4 regions of the Bradyrhizobium sp. SZCCHNPS1003 genome follow, and region 3 is predicted to be linked to each of the others. Evidence: predicted binding sites of a transcription regulator. Region 3 holds the regulator's gene; each other region holds the start of a gene.
What was found. The regulator LexA, encoded in region 3, represses DNA repair genes until DNA is damaged. The targets are predictions, from matches to a motif close to TGTTCNNNNTGTGTTCNG.
Positions count from the first base shown of each region.

Region 1: QX126_RS06795 (single-stranded DNA-binding protein) is a predicted target of LexA. The motif match lies at 1,662-1,679, and genes of this name have one in related genera.
Region 2: QX126_RS05235 (putative DNA modification/repair radical SAM protein) is a predicted target of LexA. The motif match lies at 1,566-1,583, and genes of this name have one in related genera.
Region 4: uvrA (excinuclease ABC subunit UvrA) is a predicted target of LexA. The motif match lies at 1,745-1,762, and genes of this name have one in related genera.

Region 1 covers NZ_JAUHIU010000003.1:198,006-202,215, forward strand. The annotation lists gene gyrA (DNA gyrase subunit A) at 1-373, opposite strand, end outside; gene QX126_RS06790 (DUF2306 domain-containing protein) at 544-942, opposite strand; gene QX126_RS06795 (single-stranded DNA-binding protein) at 1,001-1,501, opposite strand; gene QX126_RS06800 (outer membrane protein) at 1,963-2,718, shown strand; gene QX126_RS06805 (outer membrane protein) at 2,911-3,666, shown strand; gene QX126_RS06810 (outer membrane protein) at 3,940-4,210, shown strand, end outside.
Region 2 covers NZ_JAUHIU010000002.1:335,099-339,308, reverse strand. The annotation lists gene QX126_RS05245 (DNA polymerase Y family protein) at 1-805, opposite strand, end outside; gene QX126_RS05240 (DNA repair protein) at 705-1,493, opposite strand; gene QX126_RS05235 (putative DNA modification/repair radical SAM protein) at 1,667-2,905, shown strand; gene QX126_RS05230 (UdgX family uracil-DNA binding protein) at 3,060-4,210, shown strand, end outside.
Region 3 covers NZ_JAUHIU010000003.1:316,305-320,514, reverse strand. The annotation lists gene QX126_RS07380 (ComEC/Rec2 family competence protein) at 1-562, shown strand, start outside; gene QX126_RS07375 (hypothetical protein) at 957-1,397, opposite strand; gene lexA (transcriptional repressor LexA) at 1,657-2,355, opposite strand; gene glp (gephyrin-like molybdotransferase Glp) at 2,562-3,773, opposite strand; gene QX126_RS07360 (LysR family transcriptional regulator) at 4,006-4,210, opposite strand, start outside.
Region 4 covers NZ_JAUHIU010000003.1:202,334-206,543, reverse strand. The annotation lists gene uvrA (excinuclease ABC subunit UvrA) at 1-1,654, opposite strand, end outside; gene QX126_RS06820 (porin family protein) at 1,946-2,584, opposite strand; gene QX126_RS06815 (outer membrane protein) at 2,873-3,601, opposite strand; gene QX126_RS06810 (outer membrane protein) at 3,814-4,210, opposite strand, start outside.

The DNA of each region.
Region 1 (4,210 bases), 120 kb from region 3:
CGCCGTCGACGGAGCCGAAATTGCCCTGGCCGTCGATCAGCGGCACGCGCATCGAGAAGTCCTGCGCCATGCGCACCATGGCGTCGTAGATCGACTGGTCGCCATGCGGATGATATTTACCGATGACGTCGCCGACCACGCGCGCGGACTTGACGTATTTCTTGTCGGGCGTGTGCCCCTGCTCGTACATCGAATACAGGATGCGCCGGTGCACGGGCTTGAGGCCGTCGCGCGCATCGGGCAGCGCTCGCGACACGATCACGCTCATCGCGTAATCGAGGTAGGAGCGTTTCATCTCGTCGAGGATGGAAACGGGACGAATGTCGGAAGGTCCGCCCGGCTCGCCGGGCTTCTCATCTTCTTTATCGGACAAAGGGGATACCGGTCGGTTTTGACACGCGAAAATCGCTTGGAATCATATAGCGCAGGAGCGCGCCGCAGGCCACCCCCAAACCGAGGTGGGCCGCGCTTTTTCTGCTCGCCTTTCCAGGGACTTAACCACATGACACGGCTCCGCGAGGCTTGCTCGGGAACCGTCTCTGGCTAGGGCCCGAAGACCACCTTGTGCATGATCCGTCCGGGCAGCAGCGTGAACAGTCCGGCAATCACGAGGGCACCGGAAAACAGCGTGATCATGGCCCGGCGATGGGCCGCCACCCGATGGCGGTGCGCAGCCCACACCGCAAGCGGCAGCACGGCCAGCGTGTAGAGCGACAGCAGGTGGATCGGGCTCCATGGCCCGACCAGCCGGATGGTGTGGATCCAGAACGAGCTGGCTGCAACGGCCGCCATGAGCGCGACCCAGACCCAGCCGATCGTTCGATGCGGCAAGGTCCCCTTCGGGGCCGCGAACTGGACGAGTCCCAGCGCAAACGCCGACATCGCGGCGACGGCGTGCAGCAGGACGGCGGGTTCAGCGGCGAGCAGCGGTGCGAAGCTCATGCAACACCCCCGTGGTCAGATGGCAGCGGTCTGAACGTCGTGCCGCCGCCCCTGCGCCTCAGAACGGAATGTCGTCGTCCATGTCGCTGTTGCGTCCGCCACCGCCGGCCGAAGCGACCGCGCGGCGCGGCGGCGCCATCGACGGACCGCTGCTGCCGAAATCGCCGCCACCCATGTCATCGGAGAAGCTGCCGCCACCGCCGCCGCCCCGGCCATCGAGCATCGTCAAGGTCGAGTTGAAGCCCTGCAGAACGACCTCGGTCGAGTACTTCTCGACACCGCTCTGGTCGGTCCATTTGCGGGTCTGCAGCGCGCCCTCGATGTAAACCTTGGCGCCCTTCTTCAGATACTGCTCGGCGACCTTGCAAAGGCCCTCGTTGAAGATCACCACTCGGTGCCACTCGGTCTTTTCCTTGCGCTCGCCGGTCGCCTTGTCGCGCCACGTTTCCGACGTCGCAATGCTCAGATTGGCGATCGGCCGCCCATCCTGCGTACGCCGGATCTCGGGGTCCTTGCCAAGATTGCCGACCAGAATCACCTTGTTCACACTACCCGCCATCACCACTCTCCCGCGGTTCTCGATCATCGGACCGGCCGTCCACACCGGCCTCACGGCGTCCGGTGGCTAACCCTTCCTCTCGCGGCGGACCCTATACGGTTGCCGCGCGGTCCACCCGCCCTGTCCATTGCTTATCCACATATAGCAGGCGGAAGGCCATTGTTCCAGTTTTGTTCGCGCGCATATGTCCACAACCGTGCGTCGAGTTCCGCGAAACTCGATGGAACCGCAAGTCCTCGCAAATGGAACCCGGAAAAGTTCCATATTCACGAAAAAGGGATTAACTTTCATCAAGTTAGCTCGCCGCACTTCCTCCTCGGCTGTGGCTTTTGGGAGACGGTATCCAGGGTTGAATAGCGTATATTTCCGGACGGATTGGGGCCGCAAGCGTGGTCGCACCAACTTCACAGAAGTGCGTCTCCGGGGACCAATTTGGAGACGCCCAACGCGGGAGACTTGGGATGAAAAGAATTTTTCTCGGAGCTGTCAGCTTAATGGTTTTGGGGGCGCTGACGCCGGCGGGAGCCGCCGATCTCGCCGCCCGCCCGTACACGAAGGCCCCGGTGGTGGCGCCGGCGCCACTTCCGACCTGGGCCGGTTTCTATCTCGGTCTGCAGGGCGGCGGCGGCTGGGGCCGAAGCAACGAGACCTTCTTCGGAGCGCCCAATACGGCGATCTTTGCCGGCACTCAGAACTATAACACCAGCGGCGGCTTCATCGGCGGTGTGGTCGGCTACAACTGGCAGGTCGACAACATCGTGTTCGGTCTCGAGGGCGACTATCACTGGGCCGACATCAACGGCCGGTCGGGCGTCATCAACGCCGGTCTCGGCGATACCTACTTCACCAGGCTGCGCGGCTTCGGCGACATCAAGGGCCGCCTCGGCTGGGCTGCGGGTCCGGCGCTGTTCTTTGTCAGCGGCGGCGCTGCCGTCGGCGATCTCCAACACCGCTACGACGCAGCGCTCAATGGCGGCGCGGCGAATAGCTTCGCTCAGAACAACTGGCGCTGGGGTTGGACGATCGGTGCCGGCGCCGAGTACATGTTCGCGCCGAACTGGTCGGCCAAGGTCGAATACAACTATCTCGACTTCGGCAAGAGCTCGATTCAGTACAGCGCGGTTCCGGCCAATCGCTCCGAGTGGAGCGACACCGTGCACACCGTCAAGGCCGGCGTCTCCTATCACTTCAGCGGCCCGATCGTGTCGCGCTACTGATTGCACGCGCAAATCGAATGTGTCGAAAGGCCGGCTTCGCGCCGGCCTTTTTTGTGTGCCAGAACCGGTACTTGCTGGGCCGTTGTGTCATTTGGGTGACGGCTTTTTACGACGGAAGGGGCTATCAAGGTTCGGCGGGTGGGCGTTGGTGAGAGTGTGCGTGCGGGCGTCGGACTTGGTTTGGGGAATGCGATGAGAAGGCTGTTGCTGGGGGCGACAACTTCGCTGGCGCTGGGGATTGCGCCGGCCATCGCTGCCGACTTGCCCGCGCGCACCTTCACCAAAGCGCCTGCGATGATCACGACAATCTATGATTGGAGTGGCTTCTATATCGGCCTGAATGCCGGTGGCGCATCGGCCCGCACCTGCTGGACCAACAAGGTCAGCTTCGCCGGCGTGGCCGCAACCAACGCGGAAGGCTGCCATGATGCGACCGGCGCGCTGGCTGGCGGCCAGATCGGCTATCGCTGGCAGGCTGGCGGCTGGGTGTTCGGCGTCGAAGGCCAGGGAAACTGGGCCAACCTCAAGGGAAGCAACACCAGCCAGTTCGTCCCGCCCGTGACCAACCAGACCAAGATCAATGGGATCGGCTTGCTCACCGGCCAGATCGGCTATTCCTGGAACAACGTGCTCTGGTACGTGAAGGGCGGCGCCGCGGTTGCGGGTGAGAAGTACAACGGCCTGTCCACGGCAACCGGCGGTGTGCTCGACCAGTCCAGCGCCACGCGCTGGGGGGCGGCTGTCGGCACCGGCGTCGAGGTCGGCTTCGCCAAGAACTGGTCGGTCGCAGCCGAATACGAGCACCTGTTCATGGGCAACCGCACCCTCGGCTTCTCGGGCGTTCCCGGCGGAGCCGCCGGCCGGACCGATGCGGTCGGCCAGGACGTCGACATGGCGACGGTCCGCGTGAACTATCGCTGGGGCGGTCCCGTCGTATCCAAGCACTGACTTTTCCAAGCGCTGACCCTCGAGGACTGGCAGTCGAGGGTCTGACGCGCCAAGCGCTCACCCGCCCCTCGCGCCTCGGGACAGCTCTGCGATCTGCACGACCGGTCGCGATCTTTACCAGCCCTTAAGTACGTTCGGCACATCCCGCCCCGCGCCTGCTCCCGATCACGAGTTTAGAAAGCAGTCTCTCCTACAACCAGCAACAGGCCACCTTCGCGTGGGCCCGGATCGGAGGGATCCGGAGCGTGGTGTATTGGGACTGGGGAGAGACGAATGCAGAAGACGACCTTGATCTTGACCGCAAGCGCCGCGGCGCTGGGACTGACGCCGGCCTCAGCGGCCGACTTCGCGACGCGCCCTTACAGCAAGGCGCCGCCGCCGGCCTATGTCACGCCGCTGCCGAACTGGGCCGGGTTCTACCTCGGCGTCAATGGCGGCGCCGATTGGAGCCACAACTGCTGGACGCTCAATCGCGTCGGCGGCGTGCCGGTCGTGCCGACCCAGTCCGAAGGCTGCCACAATGCCTCGAGCGGCCTCATCGGCG
Region 2 (4,210 bases), on a different contig from region 3:
TGGAGAGACTGGCCGCGATCACCGTGTCGGTCGCGACCGGCTCGGCGAAGCGCTTGTCGACGATGTAGTCCGGCGGGACTTTTCGCGGGCTGATCGGCGCATCGGCCTCGCCCAGCGCCTGGGCTAGCACGCGGGTGAAGGCGACACCGAACCGCGCCGTGATCTCGTTGCGGCCGCGCGACGCGACGTCGCCGATCGTCTTCAAGCCGGCGCGGCGCAGGCCGAGCGTGATCGCTTCGCTGCCGCCAAGGGCTGCCACCGGCAGCGGCGCCACCGCGGCCGCCTCCTCGCCGTCAGGCACGATGCGGCCATGCACCTGCCGGTTCAGCGTGCGCGCACACACGGCGTTGGAGGCGATCGCTGCCGACACGGTGAGACCGTGCGCGGTCAGCGCATCGCAGAGCGACCGCATCAGTTTGGCTTCGCCGCCGAACAGATGCACGCAGCCGGTGATGTCGAGCGAAAGCCCATGCGGCGGATCCAGCGCGACCAGCGGCGTGAAGCGGTCGCACCAGTCGGCGATACCTTCGAGCATCTTGGCGTCAGCCGCGAGGTCGGCCTCGTGGACGACGAGGTCGGGACAGACCGCGCGGGCGTTCGCCAGCGGCTGGCCGAGGCTGACGCCATGGCACGCCGCCGCCTCGTCCAGCGCATGGATCAAGAGCGCATTGGCGTCCTTGATGACGACGACCTGCGGCAGGTCGTCACGCCGATCGGCGGAGCAGTTTCGCTTGATCCGATCGATGGGCAGGCGCGGCAGCCACAGGCTGAGGATCCGCCGCCGGTTCGCTGAAACGGCACGCATCGGGGCTCCACTCCATGATCCATCGTCCGGTCTGGCCGTGACGGTTGCGAATGAGCTCGGCGTCGAGACGCGGCGCGCCCCAGGCCATCCAGGGCGCCGAGGGTAGCGACGGCGCGGTGCGGACGATCCAGCGCGTCTCGGCGGTCGAAGGTTCGGGTGTGGCTGCAATGCGCAACACGAGCGCGGTCACGCCGGACTCCTGTGCCGCCAGGGTCAGCTTGCGGCTGGCGACGAGATCGAGCTTTTGCGTCTCGCCCCACACCTCCAGCATCATCCCGCCCAGCGCATCGCAGGCGAGCGCATCGGCCGCGGTGCGCAAGCCGTGATCGAGATCGGGCGCCCGCACGATCACGATGCGGCGCGGATCGAGGCCAAGCTCGGCGAGCCCGCTCATCGACAGCGCGCCCATCTCGCGCTCGGCGAAATCCTGCCGGATCCAGATCAGCGGCCGGCGCGCCGCGACGCGCGCCGCGAGCCCGCACAGGAAGCCGGTCGCGGCCGTCGCCTGACGGCCGGTCTCGGCGAACACCTCATGCAGCGCGCCAGTGGCCAGGCCGCCCTGCAGCACGGCGTCGGCCTCGTCATGGCCGAGCGCGACCCGGCGCAGGTCATGTGCGCCATCTCCCGCCTCGAGACGGGCAATGCGGCCGCGCAGACGCGCGAGCGTATCCATGCGTGCGCCGGTCATCCGTCGCCGCTCCTCTTCCATCCATCGTGCGGGCGCTGCCGTTGTTGCAGTTGAACCCACGACGGCCCTCTTTGTTCATGATATGTTCTAATATAAAGCTAACGCCTTCGAGAGAGTCAATCGGGATTGCCCCGGATGTGATTCAGCGAATGGAATCAAAGGGATTCAAAGGTATGGAGCTGCTCCGCAAGCTGGAGATCCTGGCCGATGCCGCCAAGTACGACGCCTCCTGCGCCTCCAGCGGTACCGAGATGCGGGATTCCCGCGACGGCAAGGGTCTCGGCTCGACCGCGCCGGGCATGGGCATCTGCCATTCCTATGCGCCGGACGGCCGCTGCATCTCGCTGCTCAAGGTTCTGCTGACAAACGCCTGCAACTACGACTGCCTGTATTGCGTCAACCGCGCCTCCTCCAACGTGCCGCGCGCGCGCTTCACGGTCGACGAGGTGGTGAAGCTCACCATCGATTTCTATCGCCGCAACTACATCGAGGGTCTGTTCCTGTCGTCCGGCATCATCCGCAGCCCGGACTACACCATGGAGCAGGTCGTCTCGGTCGCGCGCAAATTGCGCGAGGAGCATCGCTTCCGCGGCTACATTCATCTGAAGACGATTCCGGAGGCTGACGAGGCGCTGATCGCCGAGGCCGGCCGCTATGCCGACCGGCTCAGCATCAACATCGAGACGCCGCTGGAGGCGAGCCTCACCAGGCTGGCGCCGGAGAAGGACCAGCGCGCCATCCGCCGCACCATGGGCCGTCTCCGGCTCAAGCTCGACGAGACGGTGGAAGCCAAGAAGACGGTGCGGAAGGCGCGGCCGCCGCGCTTTGCCCCTGCAGGCCAGAGTACGCAGATGATCGTCGGCGCCGACGACGCCAATGACCGCGTCATCCTGTCGACCTCGGCCAATCTCTACGGCGCCTACAAGCTCAAGCGCGTCTATTACTCCGCCTTCAGCCCGATCCCCGATGCCAGCCGCGCGCTGCCGCTGCAGGCGCCGCCCTTGGTGCGCGAGCACCGGCTGTACCAGGCCGACTGGCTGATGCGCTTCTACGGCTTCGACGCCGATGAAATCGTCGAGGAAGGCGAAGGCATGCTGCCGCTCGACATCGACCCCAAGCTCGCCTGGGCGCTGCGCCACCGCGACCGCTTCCCGCTCGACATCAACACAGCAAGCCGCGAGGAGCTGTTGCGCGTGCCCGGCTTCGGCACCCGCACGGTGCAGCGCATCCTCGCGACCCGCCGCACCACCACGATCCGCTTTGCGGATCTCGCCCAGCTCAACGTCATCAGGAACAAGGCGCTGCCGTTCATCGTTCTCTCCGACCACCGGCCACAGCCGTCCCTGCTCGACGGCGCCAGCCTCAGAGCCCGGCTGCAGCCGAAACCGCAGCAGCTGGGATTTGGATTCTAGTTGAACGTCGTGGCGAAGAACGAAGCCAGAAAGCAGCCGTCATTCCGGGGCGATGCGAAGCATCGAACCCGGAATCTCGAGATTCCGGGTTCGCCCCTGCGAGGCGCCCCGGAATGACGGCGGCGGCTTTGCTCGCAATGACGAGAGAGGTGAAATGCACGTCGTAACCCTCGACAGCAACACCGATTTCGATGGCTGGCGCAAGGCGGCGCGGGCGCTGGCGATGAACGACGTCAAGCCGGCCGAGGTGAGCTGGCGCGTCAAGGGCGCGGCGGCCGATCTGTTCGACGATGAAGCCGAGACGACGCTGCCCGAGGTGCCGGAGGGCGCGTTCTCGGTGCCGGCGAGCTTCATGGAGCTCGCCGAGAGCGCGATCCTGCACAGTGACCCCAACCGCTTCACCCTGCTCTATCGGCTGCTGTGGCGTCTCAGGACCAACCACCACCTGATGGAGATCACGACCGATCCTGATGTCGCGCAGGCCAACGCGCTGGCGCGAGCGGTGCGCCGCGACGTCCACAAGATGCACGCCTTCGTCCGCTTCCGCGAGGTCGGCCGCGAGCGCGAGGCGCGCTACGTCGCCTGGTTCGAGCCCGAGCACCACATCGTCGCGCGCGCCGCGCCGTTCTTCGCCCGCCGCTTCGCCGACATGCCGTGGTCGATCCTGGCGCCCGAACTCTGTGCGCATTGGGACGGCAGCCGCGTCAGCTTCACGCCCGGTGCGAGCAAGGCTGACGCGCCGTCGGAGGACCGGCTCGAAGAGCTGTGGCTGCGCTATTACGCCAGCATTTTCAATCCGGCACGGCTGAAAGTGAAGGCGATGGAAAAGGAGATGCCGAGGAAATATTGGCAGAACCTGCCCGAGGCGAAGCTGATCCAGCCGCTGATCGCGGCCGCCTCCCGGCGCACCACGGAGATGATCGCCGAGCCCGGCACCTCACCGCACAAGCCGCAGAAACGCGTCGAGGAGAGCGAGATGACCCGCAAGCCAACCACACACGCGCATGCTGCTGAGACCTCACGTGATGTCGAGTCCACCGATCTCGAGACCTTGCATGAAGAAGCCGCCGGCTGCCGCGCCTGCCCGCTGTGGAAGGACGCCACGCAAACCGTGTTCGGCGAAGGCCCCGCGCATGCGCCGCTGATGCTGGTCGGCGAGCAGCCCGGCGACAAGGAGGACCTCACCGGCCATCCCTTCGTCGGTCCCGCCGGCCAGATACTCGACCGCGCGCTGGCCGAGGCCGGCATCGACCGAGCCAAGGTCTACGTCACCAATGCGGTGAAGCACTTCAAGTTCGTGCCCCG
Region 3 (4,210 bases):
CACCGCGTGGGCCGCCACGACGCCGCTGCCCGATGTCCTGATCGCCGGCGATGGGCGTGCGGTGGCGGTGCGCGGTCGTGACGGACGCCTGCATGTGATGCGCACCGGCAAGGACGTGTTCGCCACCAAGGAGTGGCTCGCGGCCGACGCCGATGCCCGGCTGCCGGCGGATTCATCGCTCGCCGATGGCGTCTCCTGCGACGAGGCGGGCTGCGTGGTCGCGATGGCCGACGGCCGATTCGCCGCCTTGACCCTGCGCGCCGAGGCGCTCGACGATGATTGCGCCCGTGCCGCGCTGATCGTCACCACGCGCGCCGCGCCGTCATCCTGCGCGGCGGCCGTCATCGATCGCCAGCGCCTGCAGCAGCAGGGCGCCTTGATGCTGGTGCAGCGGGGCACCGGCTTCTCCGTCACGCCGGTGCGCGCCGGCGGCACCGACCGCCCGTGGTGGCCGGCGCCCGCCGAGGCCGGCGAGTTCGACACGACGCTGACGCCGCGTGCGCCGGTGTCGCGGCTTCAGGACGCGACGCCGCCGGAGACGGAGCAGGGCGAGCAGGATTGAGCGCCGGAGCTCGAACGTGCTGAGATGATACAACGTGCTGAGATGATACTCGGTGGCGTCGGGTCCATCGAACAGCGAGGGACCTTCGACCAGCGTGAACGCAGCGCCCGGATATCGTTGCCAGACGGCGATGTCATCAACCGTGACCGTTAGCCATCCGAACGGAAGCATGTAGCGGCCGGGCTCGGTGATCCGGTCGGCCTTGTTCCAATCGATCTTGTTGACCGCGGCGGCAAGCTCCCCCGGCACACAATGCCGGCCGAGGGATGTCGTTCCTATTCGATGCGATGCCGGAGCGTGAGGTTCGCCCGAAAGGACCTTGCGCTTGCAGAAACCAAATCTCCCCCGGCCGAAAGCTCGCTCATGACCGAGAGAAATGCGGACGCGCAGGCGCTCAGGTGATGCTGATGCGGCGAATCGGTGTGGCCTGCGAAGCCGGAACGTCCTCCGCCATGCCCGGGCGGCGCTCGGCCGGCTGCTTGCTGACCGGCAATTGTAGCACGGTGACGCGCTGGCCCTCGCAGAGCTGGGTCACCAGCACGTGGCGGCCGTCGGCGAATTCGATCGCGTCGTGATGGCGATCGGGGATGTGCGTCTCGATGCTGTTGAACTTCGCGACGCGCTCGCGGATCGTCCGGGTCCAGAGCCAGCGGCTGTCGTAGCGGACGTCCTCGACAAATGCCAACTCGGTGCCGGGCAGCATGCAGACTGCGACGGTCGGCTCGCTCTCGAGGGCGAAGCCGCGGGTGGCGGTGCCGCGAAACGTCGTCGAGATCAACGTCTCGCCGACCTTGGCGGGACGGGACGCAACCGCATGGAGGCTGTAGTCACACATCGGATCGCTCCTCGTTGAGAGATAGCCGACCCACGCTCCCCCCGGACAGGCGCAGGCCTCTATCAGAGTGGACATCGATGGTGATGTTAGCGCGCGCTTCACGGCAATTCTGCGCTGATCTGCACCGCGTGCGCCCGCGGGCGATCACAAGCGTTTGAGCATGCCGCGCTGCACATCCTGAGGTGCATTCGCGCGTGACCAATTTCGATCGGCGGAGAAGCGCGTGCGCTCGCCGCCGATCGACCGATCGCGTCCGCGATCAGTACTTGCGATACAGCCCGACCAGCTTGCCTTGGATCTTCACCCGGTTGGGCGGCAGGATGCGCACCTCGTAGGCGGTGTTGGCCGGCTCCAGCGCGATCGATGCGCCGCGGCGGCGGAAGCGCTTCAACGTCGCTTCCTCATCGTCGATCAGCGCTACCACGATGTCGCCGGTGTCGGCGGTCTCGTTGCGCTGGATCAGCGCCATGTCCCCGTCGAGGATGCCGGCATCGACCATGGAGTCGCCGCGCACCTCAAGCGCATAGTGATCGCCGTTGCCGAGCATGTCGGCAGGCACGCTGATGGTGTGGCTGCGCGTCTGTAGCGCCTCGATCGGGGTACCGGCGGCGATGCGGCCCATCACCGGCACTGCGACGGGGCGCTCGCCATCGTCCAGCGCGGGAGTGCTGGTGCGCACCTTGCCGAGATTGCCCTCGATCACCGATGGGGTGAAGCCGCGGCGGTTGTTGGCGGCCTGTGACAGCTCGGGCAGCTTGATCACCTCGATCGCGCGGGCGCGGTTGGGCAGCCGGCGGATGAAGCCGCGCTCCTCGAGCGCCGTGATCAGGCGATGAATGCCGGACTTCGAGCGCAGATCGAGCGCATCCTTCATCTCGTCGAAGGACGGCGGCACGCCGGCTTCCTTGAGCCGCTCGTTGATGAACCGCAGAAGTTCGTACTGTTTGCGCGTCAGCATCTCGACCTGGTCCCCAGTTTGTTGTCGTCCGAGTCCAGGAGCTGCGCCTTGAGCACAAACCGGCTGAGAGCGCCTTGGAGTCGGACCATCATCGCGTCGCCCGCAACATACTAAAAACAAATCATGAACGGACACTATATGTTCGATGTGTGTTCCGCAATCCTTAAATTGTAGTGAACGGACCGGGCTTTGCCGGGGGAAACGGCCTAGCTCGGCAGGCGCAGGATCTCGCACGGGCTGCCGGCGGCGGCCTTCGGCGCATACGCCCGCCGGATCACCAGCGCCTGCGAGAGCGCGAGATTGCCGAGCAGCGACGAATCCTGCTGCGTCACCGGCGTTGCGATCAGGGTGCCGTCGGCGCGCTCTTCGAGCTGCGCCCGCAGATAGTCCTCGCGCGAATCGTTCGCCCCGAGCTCGCGGCCGAGCAGGGCGGTCTCGCGTGGCATGCGAGCTTCGTCACGGCCGAGCAGCCGCCGAATCAGCGGCACCAGGAACAGGATGGCGCAGACATAGGACGACACCGGATTGCCGGGCAGTCCGATCACCCTCATGTCGCCGAGCCGTCCGTGCATCATCGGCTTGCCCGGCCGCATCGCGATCTTCCAGAACGCCATCTCGATGCCCTCGGCTTCGAGCGCCTGCTTGACGAGGTCGTGATCGCCGACCGAGGCGCCGCCGGTCGTGATCAGGATGTCGGCCTTGGCCTCGCGCGCCCGCCGGATCCCGGCGACCGTGGCCTCCATCGTATCCGCGGCGATGCCGAGATCGATCGGTGTCGCGCCCTCGCTGCGCACCAGCGCCCGCAGGGCGTAGCCGTTGGAATAGACGATCTGGCCCGGGCCGGGCGTCGAGCCCGGCATCACGAGCTCGTCGCCGGTGGCGAGCAGCGCCACCTTCGGCCGGCACCGCACCGGCAGTGCCGGATGATTCATGCTGGCCGCCAGCGACAGGTCGCGGTCGCTGAGCCGGCGGCCCGCCTTCAGCAGCACCATGCCCTGGTGGAAGTCGACGCCCGCGGGCCGAATGTGCCGGCCCTTGATCGCGGCCTCGGTGATGACGACGTGGCCATCTTCGGCGATCGTGTCCTCCTGGATCACCACCGCGTCGGCGCCCTCAGGGACAACGCCACCAGTGAAGATGCGCGCCGCCTCGCCGGGTCCGACCACGCGATCGAACGGCCGCCCCGCCGCGACCTCGCCGATCACCCTCAGCCGCACCTTGGCCTGGGCTGCGTCCGCCGCGCGTACGGCGTAGCCGTCCATCGCCGACATCGCCTCGGGCGGCTGCGTCCGCAGCGCCGCGAGGTCGCGGGCCAGGATGCGGTGATGGGCCTCGTCCAGCGTCACCAGCTCCTCGGCCAGCGGCTCGGCGCCGGCGAGCACGGCGGACAACGCATCGGACACCGGCATCAGGGCCATGAGAGTTCCTTCGGACGGAGACGGCAGATCGAATGAGTCGCCTTCTAACCGAACGCGCACAGCGCGGCCAAGGGCCTAGGCCGCTCCCTGCGTTCTGACCGTCTGATGTTGGCCGCGTCCGGGCCGCTGCCTCACGATCGCGCGAGAAACCCTGCAATCAGTGCGCAGAAGGTCGACCGCAGTGCCAAGGCGTTGGCCGATGCGCCGTTCCGATTAGCTCCCGCCCCGCGTTCTATCCAGCAGCCGCGCGACAGGCGGCGCGCTCGGTCGTGTGCAGGATATCCGCCACCATGTTCCGCAGCCAGACCGATGCTGCATCACGATCGAGCTGCAGCGGCCAGACCATCGAGACGGCCGGCAGCCGCAGCTTCAACGGCGCGGGACAGAGCGTCAGCCCAAATCGCGGCCCGTAGAGCTTTGCCATCCTGGTCGGTATC
Region 4 (4,210 bases), 110 kb from region 3:
CGTCGAGCACGTAGAGCACGCCGGTCAGCCCCGAGCCGATCTGCGACGCCAGGCGGATGCGCTGGCTCTCGCCGCCCGACAAGGTGCCGGAGGAGCGCGCCAGGGTCAGATAGTTCAAGCCGACGTCGAGCAGGAAGGTGAGGCGGTCGCGGATCTCCTTGAGGATGCGGGTGGCGATCTCGGTCTGCTGCGCGTTGAGCTGCTTCGGCACCTCGGCGAACCATTCGCCGGCAGCCCTGACGCTGAGCTCTGAGATCTCGCCGATGTGCTTGCCGGCGACCTTGACGCACAGCGCCTCGGGCTTCAGCCGGAAGCCGTTGCAGCCGGCGCAGGGCACGTCGTTGAAGTACTTGCCGAGCTCCTCGCGCGCCCATTCGCTCTCGGTCTCGCGGAAGCGGCGCTCGATGTTGGTGATCACGCCCTCGAACGGCTTTTTGGTGTCGTAGGCGCGGACGCCGTCCTCATAGGTGAACTTGATCTCGTCGTCGCCGGAGCCGTGCAGCAGCGCGTTCTGCGTCTTCTTCGGCAGGTCCTTCCACTTGGTGTCGAGCGTGAACTTGTAGAACTTGCCGAGCGCTGTCAGCGTCTGCGGGTAATAGGGCGAGGACGACTTGGCCCAGGGCGCGATCGCGCCCTTGCGCAGGGTGACGTCCTTGTCGGGAATGACGAGATCAGCATCGACGTGCTGCTCGACACCGAGGCCGCCGCATTCCGGGCAGGCGCCGTAGGGATTGTTGAACGAGAACAGCCGCGGCTCGATCTCGGGAATGGTGAAACCGGAGACTGGGCAGGCGAACTTCTCCGAGAACAGGATGCGCTCGGGCCCGCTCTTGTCATGGATCTTGGCGGTCTTCTTCTTCTCCTCGGCCGGGGCGGCGGAGGCGGGCGCGTCGGCGAACTCGATCACGGCGAGTCCCTCCGCGAGCTTCAGCGCGGTCTCGAAACTCTCCGCGAGGCGCTGGCCGATGTCGGGGCGCACCACGATGCGGTCGACGACGACGTCGATGTCGTGCGGGAACTTCTTGTCGAGCGTGGGCACCTCGGCGAGCTCATGGAAGGTGCCGTCGATCTTGACGCGCTGAAAGCCCTTCTTGAGATATTCGGCGAGCTCCTTCTTGTACTCGCCCTTGCGTCCGCGCACGACCGGGGCCAGCAGATAGAGGCGGGTGCCCTCGGGCAGCGCCAGCACGCGGTCGACCATCTGCGACACGGTCTGGCTCTCGATCGGCAGGCCGGTGGCCGGCGAATAGGGCACGCCGACGCGCGCCCAGAGCAGCCGCATGTAGTCGTAGATCTCGGTGACCGTGCCGACGGTGGAGCGCGGGTTCTTCGAGGTCGTCTTCTGCTCGATCGAGATCGCCGGCGACAGGCCGTCGATCTGGTCGACATCAGGCTTCTGCATCATCTCCAGGAACTGGCGGGCATAGGCCGACAGCGATTCGACGTAGCGGCGCTGGCCCTCGGCATAGATCGTATCGAAGGCGAGCGAGGATTTGCCGGAACCGGACAGGCCGGTGAACACCACGAGCCTGTCGCGCGGGATCTCGACGTCGATGTTCTTGAGGTTGTGCTCGCGGGCGCCGCGGATCGTGATCGCCCGCAGGCTCGACTGGTTGGCTTGCGCGCGCTGCTTAGCCTTGAGCACTTCATCCATGACGATCGTCCCACGGCGCAGAGTCGCGCCATCGTTGCAGGCGCGTTCGCCGGAAGCCGGCCATCGGACGCCAGAGGGAAAAGGTATCGTCGGAACGTAGGAAGAACGGGGCTGGATTTCCAGTGCCGTCAGAGAATCATCAACAATGCGCTCAGGGAATGGCAGCGAATGGCAGGAGGCGGACCGGTTCCGTCGGCCGCGTCGAGAGCCCAAAGAGTCGAGAGCCCAAAAGAAAAGACCTCCGCTCTCGTCGAGCGGAGGCCTTGTGCGTTGGCCCGGAGGGCGACGTTCTTAGAAGTGGTAGTTCACGCCGACCTGGACGGAGTGCAGGTTCAGAGTGCCCGAAGCGATATTGTTGGCGAAGTAGTTCTCGCTGCCGAGGCTCTTGTAAAGGTATTCGCCCTTCAGCGACCACTGCGGCGCGAACATGTATTCGAGGCCAGCGCCAACCGTCCAGCCGCTGTGGAACTTCGTGTCCGAGACCGAAGTGCCAAGGAAGGTGTTGGTCAGCTTGTTCTCAGCCCAAGCGTAACCGCCGGTGGCGTACACCAGGGTCGGGCCGAAGGCATAACCAATGCGGCCACGAACGCTGCCGGTGTCCTGGATCTTGGTGTTGAACGTGCCCAGGAAGCCGGGGATCACGCCGTCGCCGCTCTTGATGCTGGCCCAGGCCGCATCAGCTTCGAGACCGAACACGATGGCGCCCTGCTGCCAGTTGTAGCCGATGGTGCCGCCGGCGAGGCCGCCATCCGGACCATTGTCTTCAACGGTGGCGTAGCCGCCCATGGCACCGATGTAGAAACCGGTCCAGGTCAGCACAGGCGCGGCAACCGGCGCCTTGGTGTAGGTCGGGCGCGCAGCGAGGTCTGCGGCGGCAGCGGGAGCGGCCAGGGCGGCCAAAGCCACGGTCGCGAGCAGGATCTTCTTCATTCCAGTCTCCAGTTTATTCCTAGCAGTCCGCATCGCACCGAAAGCTTTACGCACGAAACAGACTCACCCGTTCAAGTTGACGCGGTTCCTATAGCCCGGTTCCGTGCGGATTGCCGTCACCCCGAAGACACACTCGCGGCCAAACCGCGTTTTTACGGGCGGCTCCAGAAAGCCTAAGTTACTCAATTACTTGGTTCCGAGTGTTGCAGGGCGGCAAAGGCGGCTCCTGAGCAACAAAAAGGCCGGCTTACGCCGGCCTTTGGAACTTTCGATTGTCGAACGGATCGATCAGTATTTGGCGACAACCGGGCCGCCGAAGCGGTAGTTCAGGCGCGCCGTGAACAGGTCGACGTCCTGCTTGATGGTGTCGGTCTGGGTGAAGACCGCGCCACGGAACGGGACGTTCGTGTTGCCCATGAACAGGTGGTCATACTCGAAGCCGACCGACCAGCCCGGCGAGAAGGCGTATTCGACGCCAGCGCCGACGGACGCGCCCCACTTGTGTACGGTCGTGGTGGCCAGCACGGTGTTGATCACGCCGGAAAAGATCTCGTACTTGGTGTCGGTGACGGCCGCGCCGCCCTTGGCGTAGAGCAGGACGTTGTCGAAGGAATAGCCGATCTGGCCAGTGAACAGGCCGAAGGCGCTGAGCTTGGTGCGGTTGCGATCGGGCGCGAACACCGGGCTGACGTTGTTGCCGGTGAGGTCGGCCCAGTTGCCCTGCGCCTCGAGGCCGAACACTACCGAGCCCATCTGCCAGCGATAGCCGAACTGACCGCCGATCGTGCCGCCGGTGGCGTTATGGCAGCCCTCGGCGGGGCCATTCACGAGCGTCCAGCAATTGCGGCTCGTGCCATAGCCGCCGTTGATGCCAAGGTAGAAGCCGCCCCAGTCGTTGATGGCGACCATCATCGGCGGCGCCTTCGTATAGGGACGTGCCGCCATGTCGGCCGCCGAAGCGGACGTGGCCGTTGCGATGCCGACGAGCGCCGTCGTGATCACAAACAACTTCTTCATCAAATTCTCCCCCGGGAGGTTGGAATGACAAGCGATGGGCAAGTCATACACAGGGCATCCCGGCGAGGCTGTAACGCGCCCGCCACAGAAACGAAAAAGCGTTATAAATCATATATTTAGCACAAAAACGCCGCGACGCTGCCGGGCTGTTGACACGAAAAAGGCCGACGCGAGGGCCGGCCTTTCCGAATGCGTGCGAGCGGCGGCTTTTTTCAGTAGCGCGTGCCCATCGGCGCCCCGAATCGATAGTTCACCCGGACTGTCGCCATGTCGATGTCCTGCTTGATGGTATCGACGCGCGACAGCACGGTTGCGGTGGCCGGGAAGCTGATGTCGCGCGAGCCCATGAACAGGTGGTCGTACTCGACGGCGACCGACCAGTTCGGCGCGAAGCCGAACTCGACGCCCGTGCCGACGGTGCCGCCCCAGCGGGTCTCACTGGCGGAATCCAGCAGCGTGCCGACCGGGAAGGGCGCAGCCGCATTCGCCGTGCCGGTGTATTTGTTGTGGGTGACGGCGGCGCCGCCCTTCACGTACCAGAGCACGTTGCCCCAGGCGTAGCCGACCTGGCCGGTGAACAGGCCGATCGCATCGGTCTTGGTGTTGTTG